DNA from 4 places in the Solibacillus sp. FSL K6-1523 genome. Region 1 is predicted to be linked to each of the others. Evidence: a T-box and tRNA genes for the amino acid it is inferred to sense, from the RefSeq annotation. Region 1 holds a T-box; the other regions hold tRNA genes.

Region 1 (4,194 bases):
TGGAAAATCATACGGCTAACCCAGAAGAAAATAATGTCATAGCCCGTTACTAACGTGCTAGTTGGGTAATAACGTTTGAATAATTCACTGTCTTCATTTGGCCAATCCATCGTTGAAAACGGCCATAAAGCAGATGAGAACCATGTATCGAGTACATCTTCATCTTGCGTCCAGTTTTCAGCATCTGCTGGTGCTTCTTTACCTACATATACTTCGCCTGTTTCATTATGATACCAAGCTGGAATTTGATGTCCCCACCAAAGTTGACGAGAAATACACCAGTCATGAATGTTTTCCATCCAACGATTATACGTATTTTCAAAGCGGTTTGGCACGAAGTTTACTTTTTCGTCCTCATTTGCTTGCATTGCTAACGCATCTTCTGCTAATGGCCCCATTTTCACGAACCATTGTTTCGATAAATATGGCTCTACTACAGCATTTGTACGCTCTGAGTGACCTACTTGATGTACATGCGTTTCGATTTCAACTAATACGCCTGCTTCTTGTAAATCCGCTACGATTTGCTTACGGCATTCAAAACGATCCATACCATTATATTTACCCGCAAGCTCATTCATTGTACCGTCTTCATGCATCACTAAAATTCGTTCTAAGTTATGACGATTACCAACTTCAAAGTCATTCGGGTCATGTGCTGGTGTCATTTTAACAACGCCAGTTCCGAAATCTTTATCAACATAGTCATCCGCTACAATTGGTATTTCGCGTCCAACGATTGGTAAAATAACTGTTTTCCCCACTAGGTGTGCATAGCGCTCATCTTCCGGGTGAACCGCGATACCAGAGTCACCAAGCATCGTTTCTGGACGAGTTGTCGCAACACGTAAAACGCCAGAACCGTCAGCTAATGGGTATTCCATATGGTAAAATGCGCCTTCTACTTCTTTGTGAATTACTTCGATGTCAGATAACGCTGTTTTAGCTGCTGGATCCCAGTTAATAATACGCTCACCGCGGTAAATTAAGCCTTTTTCGTATAATGTTACGAATACTTCATTAACCGCAACATTTAAGCCCTCGTCTAACGTGAAGCGCTCTTTTGAATAATCTAATCCAAGACCTAGTTTTGACCATTGTGCACGGATATGTGAGGCATATTCCTCTTTCCATTCCCATGTTTTTTCTAAGAACTTTTCACGACCAAGGTCATAGCGTGAAATGCCTTCTCCGCGCAATTTTTCTTCTACTTTCGCTTGTGTTGCAATTCCTGCATGGTCCATCCCTGGTAACCATAGCGCATCGTAACCTTGCATGCGTTTCATACGCGTTAAAATATCTTGTAACGTTGTATCCCAAGCGTGACCAAGGTGTAATTTCCCTGTTACGTTTGGCGGTGGAATAACAATTGAGTATGGTTCCTTATCACTTGTTGGATCTGCTTCGAAAAATTTACCTTTTAACCACCATTCATAGCGGCCTGCTTCTGTGGACTGTGGATCATACTTAGTTGGCATTGAAATTTCAGTCATTGTATTCTCTCCTCTATCAATAAAATAATCGATTGTTTCTGAACGTAATTACGTTCAGATTTTGAACAAACAGAAAACTCCCGTCGTCTAAAAAAGGACGAGGGAGTTAAGTCGCGGTACCACCTTTAATTCCGAGCGGCTTAAGACAAGCGTTCGCATTCTTCGTCACTCCTCACTCAGCAATCCTCATGAACCATTAGTTCACTGCGGTTGCTTCGCTTCGTCGTTCCTTGACTGACAAACGCTTTCTTTTAAGCCTTTGTCGTGTCATGCGCTCGCAAAATTTCATTAAGCTTTTCGGCACTTCATTCGATAACGGTGTTTAACCGGACATTAGCTACTCTTCGTTCACTAAGTCAACTCCTAGGCTACCTTCTGCTCGTGCAATGTAGAAACTTTTCAGCTACCGTTTCCTCTCTAACCATCACGCTCAAGCATACTCTTCCTACTCAACGTTTCATTTATATAATTGTATATATTTTACGCTCTTTTCGTTAAAATTTCAAGTACAGGAGTCCATCTGATATACCAAAAATGCAATTCGGATTTAACGATAAAATGTAACACCAATTAAAGCACCTATCACGACAATGATCCACGGCTTCAATTTGAACTTCACAAGCAACACAAATAAAACAATTGCCCAAAATGCATCCATTACATCGCGAACTGTTGACGTGAGAATAGGCGACATAAACGCGGCAATTAAAATACCAATAACTGCTACATTCATTCCAGCTACTGCCCCACGTAACGCTTGATGACTACTAATACTTGACCAAAACGGATACGCTCCAACAATTAATAAAAATGCTGGTAAAAAGATCGCCACTGTCGCAAGCATGGCAATCGGAATGCCACCAATGACCATTCCTAAATAACTAGCAAACGTAAACAATGGCCCTGGTACTGCTTGCGTTAATCCGTATCCTGCTAAAAAGGATTCCGCTGTCACATATGAACCAACGAATTGCGATTCTAGTAATGGTAAAACAACATGTCCACCACCAAAAACAAGTGACCCCGCTAAATAAAACTTTTCAAATAGCACGAGCCATTCCCATTTCAATAATTGGGAAGCAATAGGCAAACCGATTAATAACACCAAAAATGCGGATAAAAATACGGCACCCCATTTTTTCGAAAATACAACGCTAGGAATCGCTTGACCTGGCTGTTTCAAAAACAAAAATCCAATGAATGCACTCCCAATAAGAACACCCACTTGTGAATAGATTGATGTAGCGTAAAGTAATAAAATTGTCGCTAAAATTAACAGCGCATACTGCAAAGGGGTCTTTAATATTTTTTTCCCCATATCCAAAATAGCTTGTGCAACAATCGCTACTGCAACAATTTTCAACCCTTGTAGCCAACCGATACTCATCTCAAAGCGTTCCATTATGTACACAAATACAATCAACATCAAGACTGATGGTAGTGTAAATCCAATGAACGCGGCAATACTACCAGCTACTCCACCTTTTCGTAACCCGATTCCCATACCGACCTGACTTGAAGCAGGACCAGGTAAAAACTGACTTAATGCGACCAAATCTAAATACTCTTCATCCGTCAGCCATTTTTTCTGTTTCACATACATGTGTTGGAAATATCCTAAATGTGCAGCGGGTCCTCCAAACGATGTAACTCCTAATTTCAACGATGTCCAAAAAATATCCAAAAAGTTCCGCAAATTTTCACTCCTAAAAAATTATCTTTATCCACTTATCCTAACTTTACTAAATGTTTCCCATTTATAAAAGGACATTTACAAAACTATCATTTTCTTTACAATAGCTATATATATCAGTATTTCCTCTAAAAAAGGTACAAATAAAAAAGACATCGCTCGCTCAATCGCAAAGCCATGCCTTCCCATTTCTAAAATCCATTACGTCAATTTTTCACTTCATGACCAAGTCTTGCATATACTGATAAAAAGGAGATGATGAAAATGCGTAAAGGTTATAATCCTTACTTACTTCCACCATGGTTACGTAAAACTCGCTTTTTCATAAAAAATTGCATCATCCCCATAACAATTTTCCAAGCTATTCGAACAATATTCGTACCGACAACTGGCGATATTATTTTACTCGTTCTTTTAATCGGTCTCAGTTATTTGCTTATGACTGATTATCTCTAGCTTTTGGAGTGATAACTTGATGTACTTTATACGCCTCAGAAAGATCTCGATAAAAATCATCTGAAGGCACAGTATACATCAATTCTTCCTCCATTTGCTTTGGAGATTCCGCGACTTCATTCACTTCTTTCAGCACCACCGTTTCACTCACTTCACGAGTTTCCGCGACCGCACTCACTACAGGGCTTTCGGCACTGACATTTACTTCTTTCGTTTCTGAAATTGCAGTTACTTCATGTGTTTCTGAAATCGCTGTAACTTCTTCAGTTTCCGTAACCGTTGTCACTTCATGTGTTTCCGAAATTGCAGGCAGTTCTACTTTTTGTTCGATATTTTTCACTACAATTTCTTGATTGTCGATTTTCTCTGCGACATGATCTTCAAATTGACACCGAACATTCCACTTCACTTGACAGCCTCCATCAAATACCGCACTTTGCTCTCCTTCAATTAACACTTTTACGCTATCAAGTTGCTTCGCTGTATCTGGTAAATCAATGCTAAATGGTAAAGCATATTCAAAGTATCCCACATTATCATTTAAATCTAAAT
Region 2 (4,194 bases), 730 kb from region 1:
GTTCCGCGATGAAACACTGCAATACGTAACCAAATTAGCACAAGCGGGCGTCGATGTAGACTTCCATTTATATGCGGGTGCATACCACGGCTTCGAGTCATTAAATCCGCATGCAAACATCGCAAACAAAACAATTCAAGAATATATTGATGCTGCAAAATATGGATTGAATCGAACGATAGAAGTAGAAGTAAAATAGGTGTGAAAGGAATCAAAAACACTGCTCAAACCGTTATATATAGAATCAGGCTCTTCATAGAAGTCGAGATGCACATCGGAGAAATAGTCGATGCTCCCATCTAATCCCCTACTTCATGTATCTTTGCAAATTTAGGCTTTTAGACAACAAAAAAGAGTCCTCAAATTAATGAGAACTCTTAATACGTCTGCACATAGATACCGATAGTCGGGGTCGAACCGACACTCCTCACGGAACGCGATTTTGAGTCGCGCGCGTCTGCCAATTCCGCCATACCGGCATATCAAAAAAAAGGAATAAAAAAAACCGGAATAACCGATTTAAAGTATATGGAGGCGGCAACCGGATTTGAACCGGTGGTAGAGGTGTTGCAGACCTGTGCCTTACCACTTGGCTATGCCGCCATATATAATTATATTTTTGGAGCGGAAGACGAGGTTCGAACTCGCGACCCCCACCTTGGCAAGGTGGTGTTCTACCACTGAACTACTTCCGCAAAAAAATGGCTGGGGAACCTGGATTCGAACCAGGGCATGACGGAATCAAAATCCGTTGCCTTACCGCTTGGCTATACCCCAATGAAGTAAATTAATATTTTATAAGAAATGGGGCGACTGATGGGAATCGAACCCACGAATGCCTGAACCACAATCAGGTGTGTTAACCACTTCACCACAACCGCCATTATATTATCTTATTTGAAATAAACCTTTAAACTAAATAAAGAATGGGGCGACTGATGGGAATCGAACCCACGAATGCCTGAACCACAATCAGGTGTGTTAACCACTTCACCACAACCGCCATTATATTATTTCGTTTGTTGTTTATTTAATTGGCAGGGGCAGTAGGAATCGAACCCACACTGACGGTTTTGGAGACCGTAGTTCTACCTTTAAACTATGCCCCTGCGATTGAAAATGGTGGTGGGGGACGGATTCGAACCGCCGAACCCTAAGGAGCGGATTTACAGTCCGCCGCGTTTAGCCACTTCGCTACCCCACCTATTAATGGTGCCGGCGAAAGGAGTCGAACCCTCGACCTACTGATTACAAGTCAGTTGCTCTACCAACTGAGCTACACCGGCAAATTACTTTTAAAAAATATGGTGGGTCAGGACGGAATCGAACCGCCGACACTTAGAGCTTCAATCTAATGCTCTACCAACTGAGCTACTGACCCATATTTTATGTATGAAATATAAAATGGCGGTCCCGACCGGGATCGAACCGGCGATCTCCTGCGTGACAGGCAGGCATGTTAACCGCTACACCACGGGACCATTTGGTTGCGGGGACAGGACTTGAACCTGTGACCTTCGGGTTATGAGCCCGACGAGCTACCACTGCTCCACCCCGCGATAATACTATTTTTTTATGGTGGAGGATGACGGGCTCGAACCGCCGACCCTCTGCTTGTAAGGCAGATGCTCTCCCAGCTGAGCTAATCCTCCATGCTGGATAATAAATGTTGAATGGTGACCCGTACGGGATTCGAACCCGTGTTACCGCCGTGAAAGGGCGGTGTCTTAACCGCTTGACCAACGGGCCAATGGAATTATTATAGTCTGGCGGAGAGTAAGGGATTTGAACCCTTGATGCAGTGTTATCCGCATACACGATTTCCAATCGTGCTCCTTCGACCTCTCGGACAACTCTCCAAGAAGAATGGCTCCGAAGGTAGGACTCGAACCTACGACCAACCGGTTAACAGCCGGTTGCTCTACCACTGAGCTACTTCGGAATATTGTTGTGTACGCCTAGCGATGTCCTACTCTCACAGGGGGAAGCCCCCAACTACCATCGGCGCTAAAGAGCTTAACTTCCGTGTTCGGTATGGGAACGGGTGTGACCTCTTTGCCATCATCACTAGACTATTTGAAAGACAATATTCATTATACCATTTACACTTAAAATGTCAAGTGTTATTAGTGATTTTTTATTTTATTCTTTCAAAACTGGATAAACGTTTCATTGAATTGTGCAATAAATTGTGGTTAAGTCCTCGACCGATTAGTATTCGTCAGCTCCATATGTCGCCACACTTCCACCTCGAACCTATCTACCTGATCGTCTTTCAGGGGTCTTACTTACTTGCGTAATGGGAAATCTCATCTTGAGGGGGGCTTCATGCTTAGATGCTTTCAGCACTTATCCCGTCCACACATAGCTACCCAGCGATGCTCTTGGCAGAACAACTGGTACACCAGCGGTGTGTCCATCCCGGTCCTCTCGTACTAAGGACAGCTCCTCTCAAATTTCCTACGCCCACGACGGATAGGGACCGAACTGTCTCACGACGTTCTGAACCCAGCTCGCGTACCGCTTTAATGGGCGAACAGCCCAACCCTTGGGACCGACTACAGCCCCAGGATGCGATGAGCCGACATCGAGGTGCCAAACCTCCCCGTCGATGTGGACTCTTGGGGGAGATAAGCCTGTTATCCCCGGGGTAGCTTTTATCCGTTGAGCGATGGCCCTTCCATGCGGAACCACCGGATCACTAAGCCCGTCTTTCGACCCTGCTCGACTTGTAGGTCTCGCAGTCAAGCTCCCTTATGCCTTTACACTCTACGAATGATTTCCAACCATTCTGAGGGAACCTTTGGGCGCCTCCGTTACTCTTTAGGAGGCGACCGCCCCAGTCAAACTGTCCGCCTGACACTGTCTCCTACCCCGCTAAGGGGCATGGGTTAGAAGTTCAATACAACCAGGGTAGTATCCCACTGACGCCTCCTTCGAAGCTGGCGCTCCGAGATCTCTGGCTCCTACCTATCCTGTACAAGTTGTACCAAAATTCAATATCAGGCTACAGTAAAGCTCCACGGGGTCTTTCCGTCCTGTCGCGGGTAACCTGCATCTTCACAGGTACTATAATTTCACCGAGTCTCTCGTTGAGACAGTGCCCAGATCGTTACGCCTTTCGTGCGGGTCGGAACTTACCCGACAAGGAATTTCGCTACCTTAGGACCGTTATAGTTACGGCCGCCGTTTACTGGGGCTTCAATTCGTAGCTTCGCTTGCGCTAACCACTCCTCTTAACCTTCCAGCACCGGGCAGGCGTCAGCCCCTATACTTCACCTTACGGTTTTGCAGAGACCTGTGTTTTTGCTAAACAGTCGCCTGGGCCTATTCACTGCGGCTCTCATGCGCTTGCACGCTCAAGAGCACCCCTTCTCCCGAAGTTACGGGGTCATTTTGCCGAGTTCCTTAACGAGAGTTCTCTCGCACACCTTAGGATTCTCTCCTCGACTACCTGTGTCGGTTTGCGGTACGGGCACCTCTCACCTCGATAGAGGCTTTTCTTGGCAGTGTGAAATCAGGAACTTCGTCCATACGGACTCGTCATCACAGCTCAACGTATTAGTGTGCGGATTTGCCTACACACACGCCTTACTGCTTGAACAGAGACAACCAACGCTCTGCTTACCCTATCCTACTGCGTCCCCCCATTTCTCAAACGGTGAGGAGGTGGTACAGGAATATCAACCTGTTGTCCATCGCCTACGCCTATCGGCCTCGGCTTAGGTCCCGACTAACCCTGAGCGGACGAGCCTTCCTCAGGAAACCTTAGTCATACGGTGGACGGGATTCTCACCCGTCTTTCGCTACTCATACCGGCATTCTCACTTCTAAGCGCTCCACCAGTCCTTCCGGTCTGACTTCAACGCCCTTAGAACGCTCTCCTACCACGCATCCATACGGATGCATCCACAGCTTCGGTGAATCGTTTAGCCCCGATAAATTTTCGGCGCAGCGTCACTCGACCAGTGAGCTATTACGCACTCTTTAAATGATGGCTGCTTCTGAGCCAACATCCTGGTTGTCTAAGCAACGCCACATCCTTTTCCACTTAACGATTACTTTGGGACCTTAGCTGGTGGTCTGGGCTGTTTCCCTCTTGACTACGGATCTTATCACTCGCAGTCTGACTCCCGTGTATAAATATCTGGCATTCGGAGTTTGTCTGAATTCGGTAAAGCGAGATGCCCCCCT
Region 3 (4,194 bases), 2.8 Mb from region 1:
GGATGCGTGGTAGGAGAGCGTTCTAAGGGCGTTGAAGTCAGACCGGAAGGACTGGTGGAGCGCTTAGAAGTGAGAATGCCGGTATGAGTAGCGAAAGACGGGTGAGAATCCCGTCCACCGTATGACTAAGGTTTCCTGAGGAAGGCTCGTCCGCTCAGGGTTAGTCGGGACCTAAGCCGAGGCCGATAGGCGTAGGCGATGGACAACAGGTTGATATTCCTGTACCACCTCCTCACCGTTTGAGAAATGGGGGGACGCAGTAGGATAGGGTAAGCAGAGCGTTGGTTGTCTCTGTTCAAGCAGTAAGGCGTGTGTGTAGGCAAATCCGCACACTAATACGTTGAGCTGTGATGACGAGTCCGTATGGACGAAGTTCCTGATTTCACACTGCCAAGAAAAGCCTCTATCGAGGTGAGAGGTGCCCGTACCGCAAACCGACACAGGTAGTCGAGGAGAGAATCCTAAGGTGTGCGAGAGAACTCTCGTTAAGGAACTCGGCAAAATGACCCCGTAACTTCGGGAGAAGGGGTGCTCTTGAGCGTGCAAGCGCATGAGAGCCGCAGTGAATAGGCCCAGGCGACTGTTTAGCAAAAACACAGGTCTCTGCAAAACCGTAAGGTGAAGTATAGGGGCTGACGCCTGCCCGGTGCTGGAAGGTTAAGAGGAGTGGTTAGCGCAAGCGAAGCTACGAATTGAAGCCCCAGTAAACGGCGGCCGTAACTATAACGGTCCTAAGGTAGCGAAATTCCTTGTCGGGTAAGTTCCGACCCGCACGAAAGGCGTAACGATCTGGGCACTGTCTCAACGAGAGACTCGGTGAAATTATAGTACCTGTGAAGATGCAGGTTACCCGCGACAGGACGGAAAGACCCCGTGGAGCTTTACTGTAGCCTGATATTGAATTTTGGTACAACTTGTACAGGATAGGTAGGAGCCAGAGATCTCGGAGCGCCAGCTTCGAAGGAGGCGTCAGTGGGATACTACCCTGGTTGTATTGAACTTCTAACCCATGCCCCTTAGCGGGGTAGGAGACAGTGTCAGGCGGACAGTTTGACTGGGGCGGTCGCCTCCTAAAGAGTAACGGAGGCGCCCAAAGGTTCCCTCAGAATGGTTGGAAATCATTCGTAGAGTGTAAAGGCATAAGGGAGCTTGACTGCGAGACCTACAAGTCGAGCAGGGTCGAAAGACGGGCTTAGTGATCCGGTGGTTCCGCATGGAAGGGCCATCGCTCAACGGATAAAAGCTACCCCGGGGATAACAGGCTTATCTCCCCCAAGAGTCCACATCGACGGGGAGGTTTGGCACCTCGATGTCGGCTCATCGCATCCTGGGGCTGTAGTCGGTCCCAAGGGTTGGGCTGTTCGCCCATTAAAGCGGTACGCGAGCTGGGTTCAGAACGTCGTGAGACAGTTCGGTCCCTATCCGTCGTGGGCGTAGGAAATTTGAGAGGAGCTGTCCTTAGTACGAGAGGACCGGGATGGACACACCGCTGGTGTACCAGTTGTTCTGCCAAGAGCATCGCTGGGTAGCTATGTGTGGACGGGATAAGTGCTGAAAGCATCTAAGCATGAAGCCCCCCTCAAGATGAGATTTCCCATTACGCAAGTAAGTAAGACCCCTGAAAGACGATCAGGTAGATAGGTTCGAGGTGGAAGTGTGGCGACATATGGAGCTGACGAATACTAATCGGTCGAGGACTTAACCACAATTTATTGCACAATTTCAATGAAACGTTTATCCAGTTTTGAAAGAATAATCTTTCTAACCTTAGGGTTTCAAGACACAAGCTAGTCAAGGAAACAACTGAGCGAATGAAGGAGCTTACTTAAGTACGTGACTGATTGAGCGAAGGCGGTTGACGCAGGATAGCGCCGTGTATTGGAAGCCGAATAAGTGAAGTGATGATGGCAAAGAGGTCACACCCGTTCCCATACCGAACACGGAAGTTAAGCTCTTTAGCGCCGATGGTAGTTGGGGGCTTCCCCCTGTGAGAGTAGGACATCGCTTCGCAAATAATGGAGGATTAGCTCAGCTGGGAGAGCATCTGCCTTACAAGCAGAGGGTCGGCGGTTCGAGCCCGTCATCCTCCACCATTTCTAAACGCCGGTGTAGCTCAGTTGGTAGAGCAACTGACTTGTAATCAGTAGGTCGAGGGTTCGACTCCTTTCGCCGGCACCATTTAGAGAGCCATTAGCTCAGTTGGTAGAGCATCTGACTTTTAATCAGAGGGTCGTAGGTTCGAATCCTGCATGGCTCACCAGTTAATTTAATACATTGTCAGAATAAAAATTCTTAAGCATATGCGGAAGTAGTTCAGTGGTAGAACACCACCTTGCCAAGGTGGGGGTCGCGAGTTCGAACCTCGTCTTCCGCTCCAACATATGCCGGGGTGGCGGAACTGGCAGACGCACAGGACTTAAAATCCTGCGGTGAGTGATCATCGTGCCGGTTCGATTCCGGCCCTCGGCACCATTTTCTTTAAAAAAATAATTATGCGCCCGTAGCTCAATTGGATAGAGCGTCTGACTACGGATCAGAAGGTTGTGGGTTCGACTCCTGCCGGGCGCGCCATTATAAATTTAATTGACATGTTCGGAATGTAGCTCAGCTTGGTAGAGCACTTGGTTTGGGACCAAGGGGTCGTAGGTTCGAATCCTGTCATTCCGACCATTATTATATGGGGCCTTAGCTCAGCTGGGAGAGCGCCTGCCTTGCACGCAGGAGGTCAGCGGTTCGATCCCGCTAGGCTCCACCATATTTTACTTCGGAGGTATACCCAAGTTCGGCTGAAGGGATCGGTCTTGAAAACCGACAGGCGGGTAACACCGCGCGGGGGTTCGAATCCCTCTACCTCCTCCATTTTTTTAAAAGTAATAATTTTTAACAGAATAAAGTAATATTGTCGCGGGGTGGAGCAGTGGTAGCTCGTCGGGCTCATAACCCGAAGGTCACAGGTTCAAGTCCTGTCCCCGCAACCAAATGGTCCCGTGGTGTAGCGGTTAACATGCCTGCCTGTCACGCAGGAGATCGCCGGTTCGATCCCGGTCGGGACCGCCATTTTTTTATGGGTCAGTAGCTCAGTTGGTAGAGCATTAGATTGAAGCTCTAAGTGTCGGCGGTTCGATTCCGTCCTGACCCATCTTTTTTAAAAAATTGGGGCCTATAGCTCAGCTGGTTAGAGCGCACGCCTGATAAGCGTGAGGTCGATGGTTCGAGTCCATTTAGGCCCACCATATTTTTCCGAAGTAGCTCAGTGGTAGAGCAACCGGCTGTTAACCGGTTGGTCGTAGGTTCGAGTCCTACCTTCGGAGCCATGGCCCGTTGGTCAAGCGGTTAAGACACCGCCCTTTCACGGCGGTAACACGGGTTCGAATCCCGTACGGGTCATATAAAACATATTTATGTGGAAAAGCTATATATAAACTCAAATTATGAGTTTATATATAGCTTTTTTTGTTGTGATTAAACGTAAATGTTCGAAATGACGAAAATGCTCCGCCAATAGTGATTGATCTTGAATTTAGTAAATTTGCTGCGAAGATAAATACAATTTTAGATATTGGTATGTATGGAGATGAGGAAAATAGATATTAGTGTACTTGATGTATAAAAAAATCAGTGAGGGCTTTTAAATGTAGTCCTCACTGATTACAATTTTATTTTAATTTTAATATGCCATTGAAGTTGGTTTCGCGTTGACGGGAGCCGTCGCAATCGTGTTCAATCGTTTTAATCGTATTATTGTTTAGCTTTTGAAACTCAATGACACAGCGTTCACCAGCGATAGTTTCAGATAGCATCGCTTTTTTATTGGAGATCACGGTTGCGTAACCTTGCACAAATCCTGTGGCATAGCCATCATACGTTTCATATTCTACATAAAAATCCTTTTTAGAGGTAAAGGAAATCGTCAAATCACGAAGGCTTGAATCGGCTTCTCCACGTCCGTATTTATAATAATAGAAGTAGTTGCCATCCCAAGAGTTTTCTTTTGATACGGTTGACCAATCTTTACCGATTCGCAAGGAAGCATCCACTGTTTTGCGTGCAGCATTGGCTCTTACGTTTAGTGGGAGGTTGTCTAAATTTTCATAGCTACTTTCTGCATCTTCAGAAATATAAAAGTAGTTTTTGTTTTGTAAATTATGGAAAAATGCAACAACTTGTGCACGTGTTAAATTGTTTGAAGCACCG
Region 4 (4,194 bases), 350 kb from region 1:
TTTACTAGCCAAGCTTACGTAGTATATAGCCCTATTGCGGTCGTTACTAGCCGATCTGGGGCCTTTATAGCCGAAATGATACAGTTACTAACTAAGCGACTCCTTCGTTTAGAAGCACTACCTCATTTTATTCCAAATAGAACTGAGCGATTTACTTCCAATACGCACTAAGCTATTTCTATAAAATTCGCAAAAAGCGCTAGACACGTATGTAACGTATCTAGCGCTTTTCGATTATGTATGATGACCCGTACGGGATTCGAACCCGTGTTACCGCCGTGAAAGGGCGGTGTCTTAACCGCTTGACCAACGGGCCTAATTCTATGGCGGAGAAGGAGGGATTCGAACCCTCGCACCGCTTACGCGATCTACACCCTTAGCAGGGGCGCCCCTTGAGCCACTTGGGTACTTCCCCATAGAATAAAAATGGCTCCGAAGGTAGGACTCGAACCTACGACCAACCGGTTAACAGCCGGTTGCTCTACCACTGAGCTACTTCGGAATAATTATGATGTTTTAATGGTGGGCCTAAATGGACTCGAACCATCGACCTCACGCTTATCAGGCGTGCGCTCTAACCAGCTGAGCTATAGGCCCTTTAAATAAATGGAGCGGGTGAAGAGAATCGAACTCTCATCATCAGCTTGGAAGGCTGAGGTTTTACCACTAAACTACACCCGCAATTATGGTGGGTCAGGACGGAATCGAACCGCCGACACTTAGAGCTTCAATCTAATGCTCTACCAACTGAGCTACTGACCCATAATGCTTTTCCATAAATATATAAATGGCGGTCCCGACCGGGATCGAACCGGCGATCTCCTGCGTGACAGGCAGGCATGTTAACCGCTACACCACGGGACCATTTTGGTTGCGGGGACAGGACTTGAACCTGTGACCTTCGGGTTATGAGCCCGACGAGCTACCACTGCTCCACCCCGCGATAATACTATTTTTTTCAGTCTTTTGTACACCAATATTTAAAAATGGAGGAGGTAGAGGGATTCGAACCCCCGCGCGGTGTTACCCGCCTGTCGGTTTTCAAGACCGATCCCTTCAGCCGAACTTGGGTATACCTCCATGTTACATTCAATTTACTGGTGGACCTTACAGGACTCGAACCTGTGACCGGACGGTTATGAGCCGTCTGCTCTAACCAACTGAGCTAAAGGTCCTTTAAGATGGCGGCGGAGGGAGTCGAACCCACGACCTTTCGGGTATGAACCGAATGCTCTAGCCAGCTGAGCTACACCGCCAGGATCTTTATATGGTTAAAATTGTTTTGGTGGAGCCTAGCGGGATCGAACCGCTGACCTCCTGCGTGCAAGGCAGGCGCTCTCCCAGCTGAGCTAAGGCCCCATAAAATGGTCGGAATGACAGGATTCGAACCTACGACCCCTTGGTCCCAAACCAAGTGCTCTACCAAGCTGAGCTACATTCCGAAAAATATCATTTAAATTATATGGCGCGCCCGGCAGGAGTCGAACCCACAACCTTCTGATCCGTAGTCAGACGCTCTATCCAATTGAGCTACGGGCGCATAAATATTTGTTTAAAAGAAAATGGTGCCGAGGGCCGGAATCGAACCGGCACGATGATCACTCACCGCAGGATTTTAAGTCCTGTGCGTCTGCCAGTTCCGCCACCCCGGCATATGTTGGAGCGGAAGACGAGGTTCGAACTCGCGACCCCCACCTTGGCAAGGTGGTGTTCTACCACTGAACTACTTCCGCATATGCTTAAGAATTTTTATTCTGACAAGTTATTTAATTTAATGGTGCGGGTGAAGGGAGTCGAACCCCCACGCCTCGCGGCGCTAGATCCTAAGTCTAGTGCGTCTGCCAGTTCCGCCACACCCGCAGCAGACATATATAAAACTGGTGAGCCATGCAGGATTCGAACCTACGACCCTCTGATTAAAAGTCAGATGCTCTACCAACTGAGCTAATGGCTCTCTTAATGGTGCCGGCGAAAGGAGTCGAACCCTCGACCTACTGATTACAAGTCAGTTGCTCTACCAACTGAGCTACACCGGCATTTAGAAATGGTGGAGGATGACGGGCTCGAACCGCCGACCCTCTGCTTGTAAGGCAGATGCTCTCCCAGCTGAGCTAATCCTCCATGGGACATTAATAATTACTTATTAACGTTATGTCCTATTTGTTAAGGACAAGACTTATAATATCAAGCTTTTAACTGAAATGCAATAGTTTTTTAGAACTTTTTTAAAAAAAGTTTATTTTTTTCTAAAACTACTAATTAATAGCGGAACTATTTACTAAAAGTGATTTATTAAGCATAACGAAAGTTTAATACGATTACAATTATTTTTCAACTACTGTTTACAAATATTTTACTTATTAATCTATTTCCATCCGAAATTTACATATTATTGTATGAATCATGTTTATTTCGCAACTTTAATCACCATTTTTATTCGTCATAAATTTCTTAAGTTTTTTAACTTAATCCAGCATTTATCCCCCACTTCTCTAAGTGGGGAATAAATGCCCAATAGGAAATTCTATTCAGTGGGGAGTCAAACCCCGGCTTAATTGGGGAACAAAGGCGTTGCCACAAGACATGGTGGTTTTACCCTATGTTCCTTACTCGTTGGAGTCGCCTCCTCTTCATTCCAATCAACTTGCATTCTTGTTAAGGTTTACCATTAAATAATCAACTAAAATTTATCTGTAAAAATGCAGTCCCGTTTTTTCCACAACACGTTTCACTTCCCCCATCCTTTCCGCATACATCGTATAACCAATGATTTCAGATAAAATAAGTGTCATCTCTTTATTTATGCGTTCTCCATAAATAGCCGATGCCAATTGAAGGATCGTTTCATTTCCTTCTGTAACTTTTTTCGTTAAACGATTTAATTTATATTCAATACGCGCCAAATTTTTTTGTATAATTTCAGGTAAATCTGAAAAAACTTGCTGATGCCCTGCAAAAACAGTGCGAACATCATACTTCAAACAAAGTTCAAGTGAATTTTTGTATTGCATAACAGTCGGCAATAGTTGCCCTTCGTCGTCATGGTCGATTAATGCATTGGTCGTTCCTTTATACATCACTAAATCCCCTACAAATAACCATTTCGCCTGTTGATCATAAAACATAATCGAGTCTGGTGAATGCCCAGGCACAGCGATGACTTGTAAATCATCGAGCATATCATGATGATCAAGTGCCGTAATTGTTCCTTTAATTTTTAACTGATTACTATTTTTCATTGTTTGCTGCATTTTTAGAAGTCTTTGCTGTGCTACTTCTTCACATCCATATTGCTTATATAACCGTTCAAAAAACGTTTTCTTCTGAATCTGATATTCTTCCGTAAAATAAAGGCGTGGCAGTGCTAGCGTATATGCATAAACAGGAATTTGATGTTGTTGAATTATATAATTAACTAAGCCAATGTGATCCTCATGATGATGGGTTAATAAAATTTGATCGATATCTCCAATTTGAAACCCGTAAGCAGCTAATTGCGCCTCAAAAAAATTACGGTATTCCGGTATATCCAGCCCTGCATCGATCAATGTAAGCTTAGATCCGTGCTTATACAAATAACAATTTATACTACTCAACTGACCATAATTCATTTCAAAAATAATCGGATATACTTGCTTTTCCTCACTTATGTAAACCGTTTGCATATTCAAACCTACTTTCTTAGTTTTAGTTATCTATCAGAGACCATTTCCTCAACACAATTACAAGTATATTCCAAAATCTTTATTCATACTATTCATCGGAATTAAGTCAGTAGAATTTCGTATTTAACAATGCACGGTATTAATTGATACATTTCTTAGTTAATCTGCCGTCATACAAAGATAGAGCCAAGTTATTTGTACTCAATAATAACCAATTGAACTACTCCCACCTACGCTATCGCTTAGAGAAGGGAGATTCTTGGCTGAAATCTCTATTAGATGGAGAATTCACCGAGCTAGCCCCGTAGTCCCTACGGTTTGAAGCCTTAATGCTTCTTGTAGAATATTGATGCTTGCGTTAAGATCTCGGTCATGTTGCGTATGACAGTTTGGACACGTCCATGTTCGGATAGCGAGATTCTTTACGTCTTTATGTTGATAGCCACAATGTGAACAGAGCTGGCTGGAGGCAAATGTTTTACCTACTCGAATCACCTGTTTGCCGTGCCATTGTGCTTTGTACTCGAGC

What was found. A T-box is a leader RNA that pairs with one kind of tRNA and senses whether it is charged. The one in region 1 lies ahead of MHI10_RS14805 (valine--tRNA ligase), so its partner is inferred to be a tRNA-Val.
Region 2: it has a tRNA-Val gene. The T-box ahead of MHI10_RS14805 (valine--tRNA ligase) is inferred to sense a tRNA for this amino acid. The anticodon was not compared.
Region 3: it has a tRNA-Val gene. The T-box ahead of MHI10_RS14805 (valine--tRNA ligase) is inferred to sense a tRNA for this amino acid. The anticodon was not compared.
Region 4: it has a tRNA-Val gene. The T-box ahead of MHI10_RS14805 (valine--tRNA ligase) is inferred to sense a tRNA for this amino acid. The anticodon was not compared.

The regions. Positions count from the first base shown of each region.
Region 1 is NZ_JBBOSU010000001.1:3,057,119-3,061,312, forward strand. Features, by position in the region: gene MHI10_RS14805 (valine--tRNA ligase) at 1-1,493, opposite strand, end outside; T-box leader at 1,584-1,955, opposite strand; gene chrA (chromate efflux transporter) at 2,041-3,189, opposite strand; gene MHI10_RS14815 (hypothetical protein) at 3,451-3,642, shown strand; gene MHI10_RS14820 (hypothetical protein) at 3,623-4,194, opposite strand, start outside.
Region 2 is NZ_JBBOSU010000001.1:3,784,346-3,788,539, forward strand. Features, by position in the region: gene MHI10_RS18200 (alpha/beta hydrolase) at 1-199, shown strand, start outside; tRNA gene MHI10_RS18205 (tRNA-Leu) at 398-479, opposite strand; tRNA gene MHI10_RS18210 (tRNA-Cys) at 530-603, opposite strand; tRNA gene MHI10_RS18215 (tRNA-Gly) at 621-695, opposite strand; tRNA gene MHI10_RS18220 (tRNA-Gln) at 703-777, opposite strand; tRNA gene MHI10_RS18225 (tRNA-His) at 806-881, opposite strand; tRNA gene MHI10_RS18230 (tRNA-His) at 928-1,003, opposite strand; tRNA gene MHI10_RS18235 (tRNA-Trp) at 1,036-1,109, opposite strand; tRNA gene MHI10_RS18240 (tRNA-Tyr) at 1,121-1,204, opposite strand; tRNA gene MHI10_RS18245 (tRNA-Thr) at 1,211-1,286, opposite strand; tRNA gene MHI10_RS18250 (tRNA-Phe) at 1,306-1,381, opposite strand; tRNA gene MHI10_RS18255 (tRNA-Asp) at 1,406-1,481, opposite strand; tRNA gene MHI10_RS18260 (tRNA-Met) at 1,485-1,559, opposite strand; tRNA gene MHI10_RS18265 (tRNA-Val) at 1,577-1,652, opposite strand; tRNA gene MHI10_RS18270 (tRNA-Glu) at 1,675-1,749, opposite strand; tRNA gene MHI10_RS18275 (tRNA-Ser) at 1,768-1,859, opposite strand; tRNA gene MHI10_RS18280 (tRNA-Asn) at 1,868-1,942, opposite strand; rRNA gene rrf (5S ribosomal RNA) at 1,957-2,072, opposite strand; rRNA gene MHI10_RS18290 (23S ribosomal RNA) at 2,192-4,194, opposite strand, start outside.
Region 3 is NZ_JBBOSU010000001.1:304,557-308,750, forward strand. Features, by position in the region: rRNA gene MHI10_RS01480 (23S ribosomal RNA) at 1-1,706, shown strand, start outside; rRNA gene rrf (5S ribosomal RNA) at 1,895-2,010, shown strand; tRNA gene MHI10_RS01490 (tRNA-Val) at 2,018-2,093, shown strand; tRNA gene MHI10_RS01495 (tRNA-Thr) at 2,103-2,178, shown strand; tRNA gene MHI10_RS01500 (tRNA-Lys) at 2,185-2,260, shown strand; tRNA gene MHI10_RS01505 (tRNA-Gly) at 2,303-2,377, shown strand; tRNA gene MHI10_RS01510 (tRNA-Leu) at 2,384-2,472, shown strand; tRNA gene MHI10_RS01515 (tRNA-Arg) at 2,495-2,571, shown strand; tRNA gene MHI10_RS01520 (tRNA-Pro) at 2,594-2,670, shown strand; tRNA gene MHI10_RS01525 (tRNA-Ala) at 2,680-2,755, shown strand; tRNA gene MHI10_RS01530 (tRNA-Ser) at 2,767-2,859, shown strand; tRNA gene MHI10_RS01535 (tRNA-Met) at 2,904-2,978, shown strand; tRNA gene MHI10_RS01540 (tRNA-Asp) at 2,982-3,057, shown strand; tRNA gene MHI10_RS01545 (tRNA-Phe) at 3,067-3,139, shown strand; tRNA gene MHI10_RS01550 (tRNA-Ile) at 3,157-3,233, shown strand; tRNA gene MHI10_RS01555 (tRNA-Asn) at 3,240-3,314, shown strand; tRNA gene MHI10_RS01560 (tRNA-Glu) at 3,316-3,387, shown strand; gene MHI10_RS01565 (S-layer homology domain-containing protein) at 3,657-4,194, opposite strand, start outside.
Region 4 is NZ_JBBOSU010000001.1:3,402,506-3,406,699, forward strand. Features, by position in the region: tRNA gene MHI10_RS16345 (tRNA-Glu) at 245-316, opposite strand; tRNA gene MHI10_RS16350 (tRNA-Ser) at 325-415, opposite strand; tRNA gene MHI10_RS16355 (tRNA-Asn) at 428-502, opposite strand; tRNA gene MHI10_RS16360 (tRNA-Ile) at 521-597, opposite strand; tRNA gene MHI10_RS16365 (tRNA-Gly) at 608-681, opposite strand; tRNA gene MHI10_RS16370 (tRNA-Phe) at 687-762, opposite strand; tRNA gene MHI10_RS16375 (tRNA-Asp) at 789-864, opposite strand; tRNA gene MHI10_RS16380 (tRNA-Met) at 869-943, opposite strand; tRNA gene MHI10_RS16385 (tRNA-Ser) at 988-1,080, opposite strand; tRNA gene MHI10_RS16390 (tRNA-Ile) at 1,099-1,175, opposite strand; tRNA gene MHI10_RS16395 (tRNA-Met) at 1,183-1,256, opposite strand; tRNA gene MHI10_RS16400 (tRNA-Ala) at 1,284-1,359, opposite strand; tRNA gene MHI10_RS16405 (tRNA-Pro) at 1,366-1,442, opposite strand; tRNA gene MHI10_RS16410 (tRNA-Arg) at 1,464-1,540, opposite strand; tRNA gene MHI10_RS16415 (tRNA-Leu) at 1,564-1,652, opposite strand; tRNA gene MHI10_RS16420 (tRNA-Gly) at 1,659-1,733, opposite strand; tRNA gene MHI10_RS16425 (tRNA-Leu) at 1,776-1,860, opposite strand; tRNA gene MHI10_RS16430 (tRNA-Lys) at 1,879-1,954, opposite strand; tRNA gene MHI10_RS16435 (tRNA-Thr) at 1,961-2,036, opposite strand; tRNA gene MHI10_RS16440 (tRNA-Val) at 2,046-2,121, opposite strand; gene MHI10_RS16445 (MBL fold metallo-hydrolase) at 2,688-3,665, opposite strand; gene tnpB (IS200/IS605 family element RNA-guided endonuclease TnpB) at 3,954-4,194, opposite strand, start outside.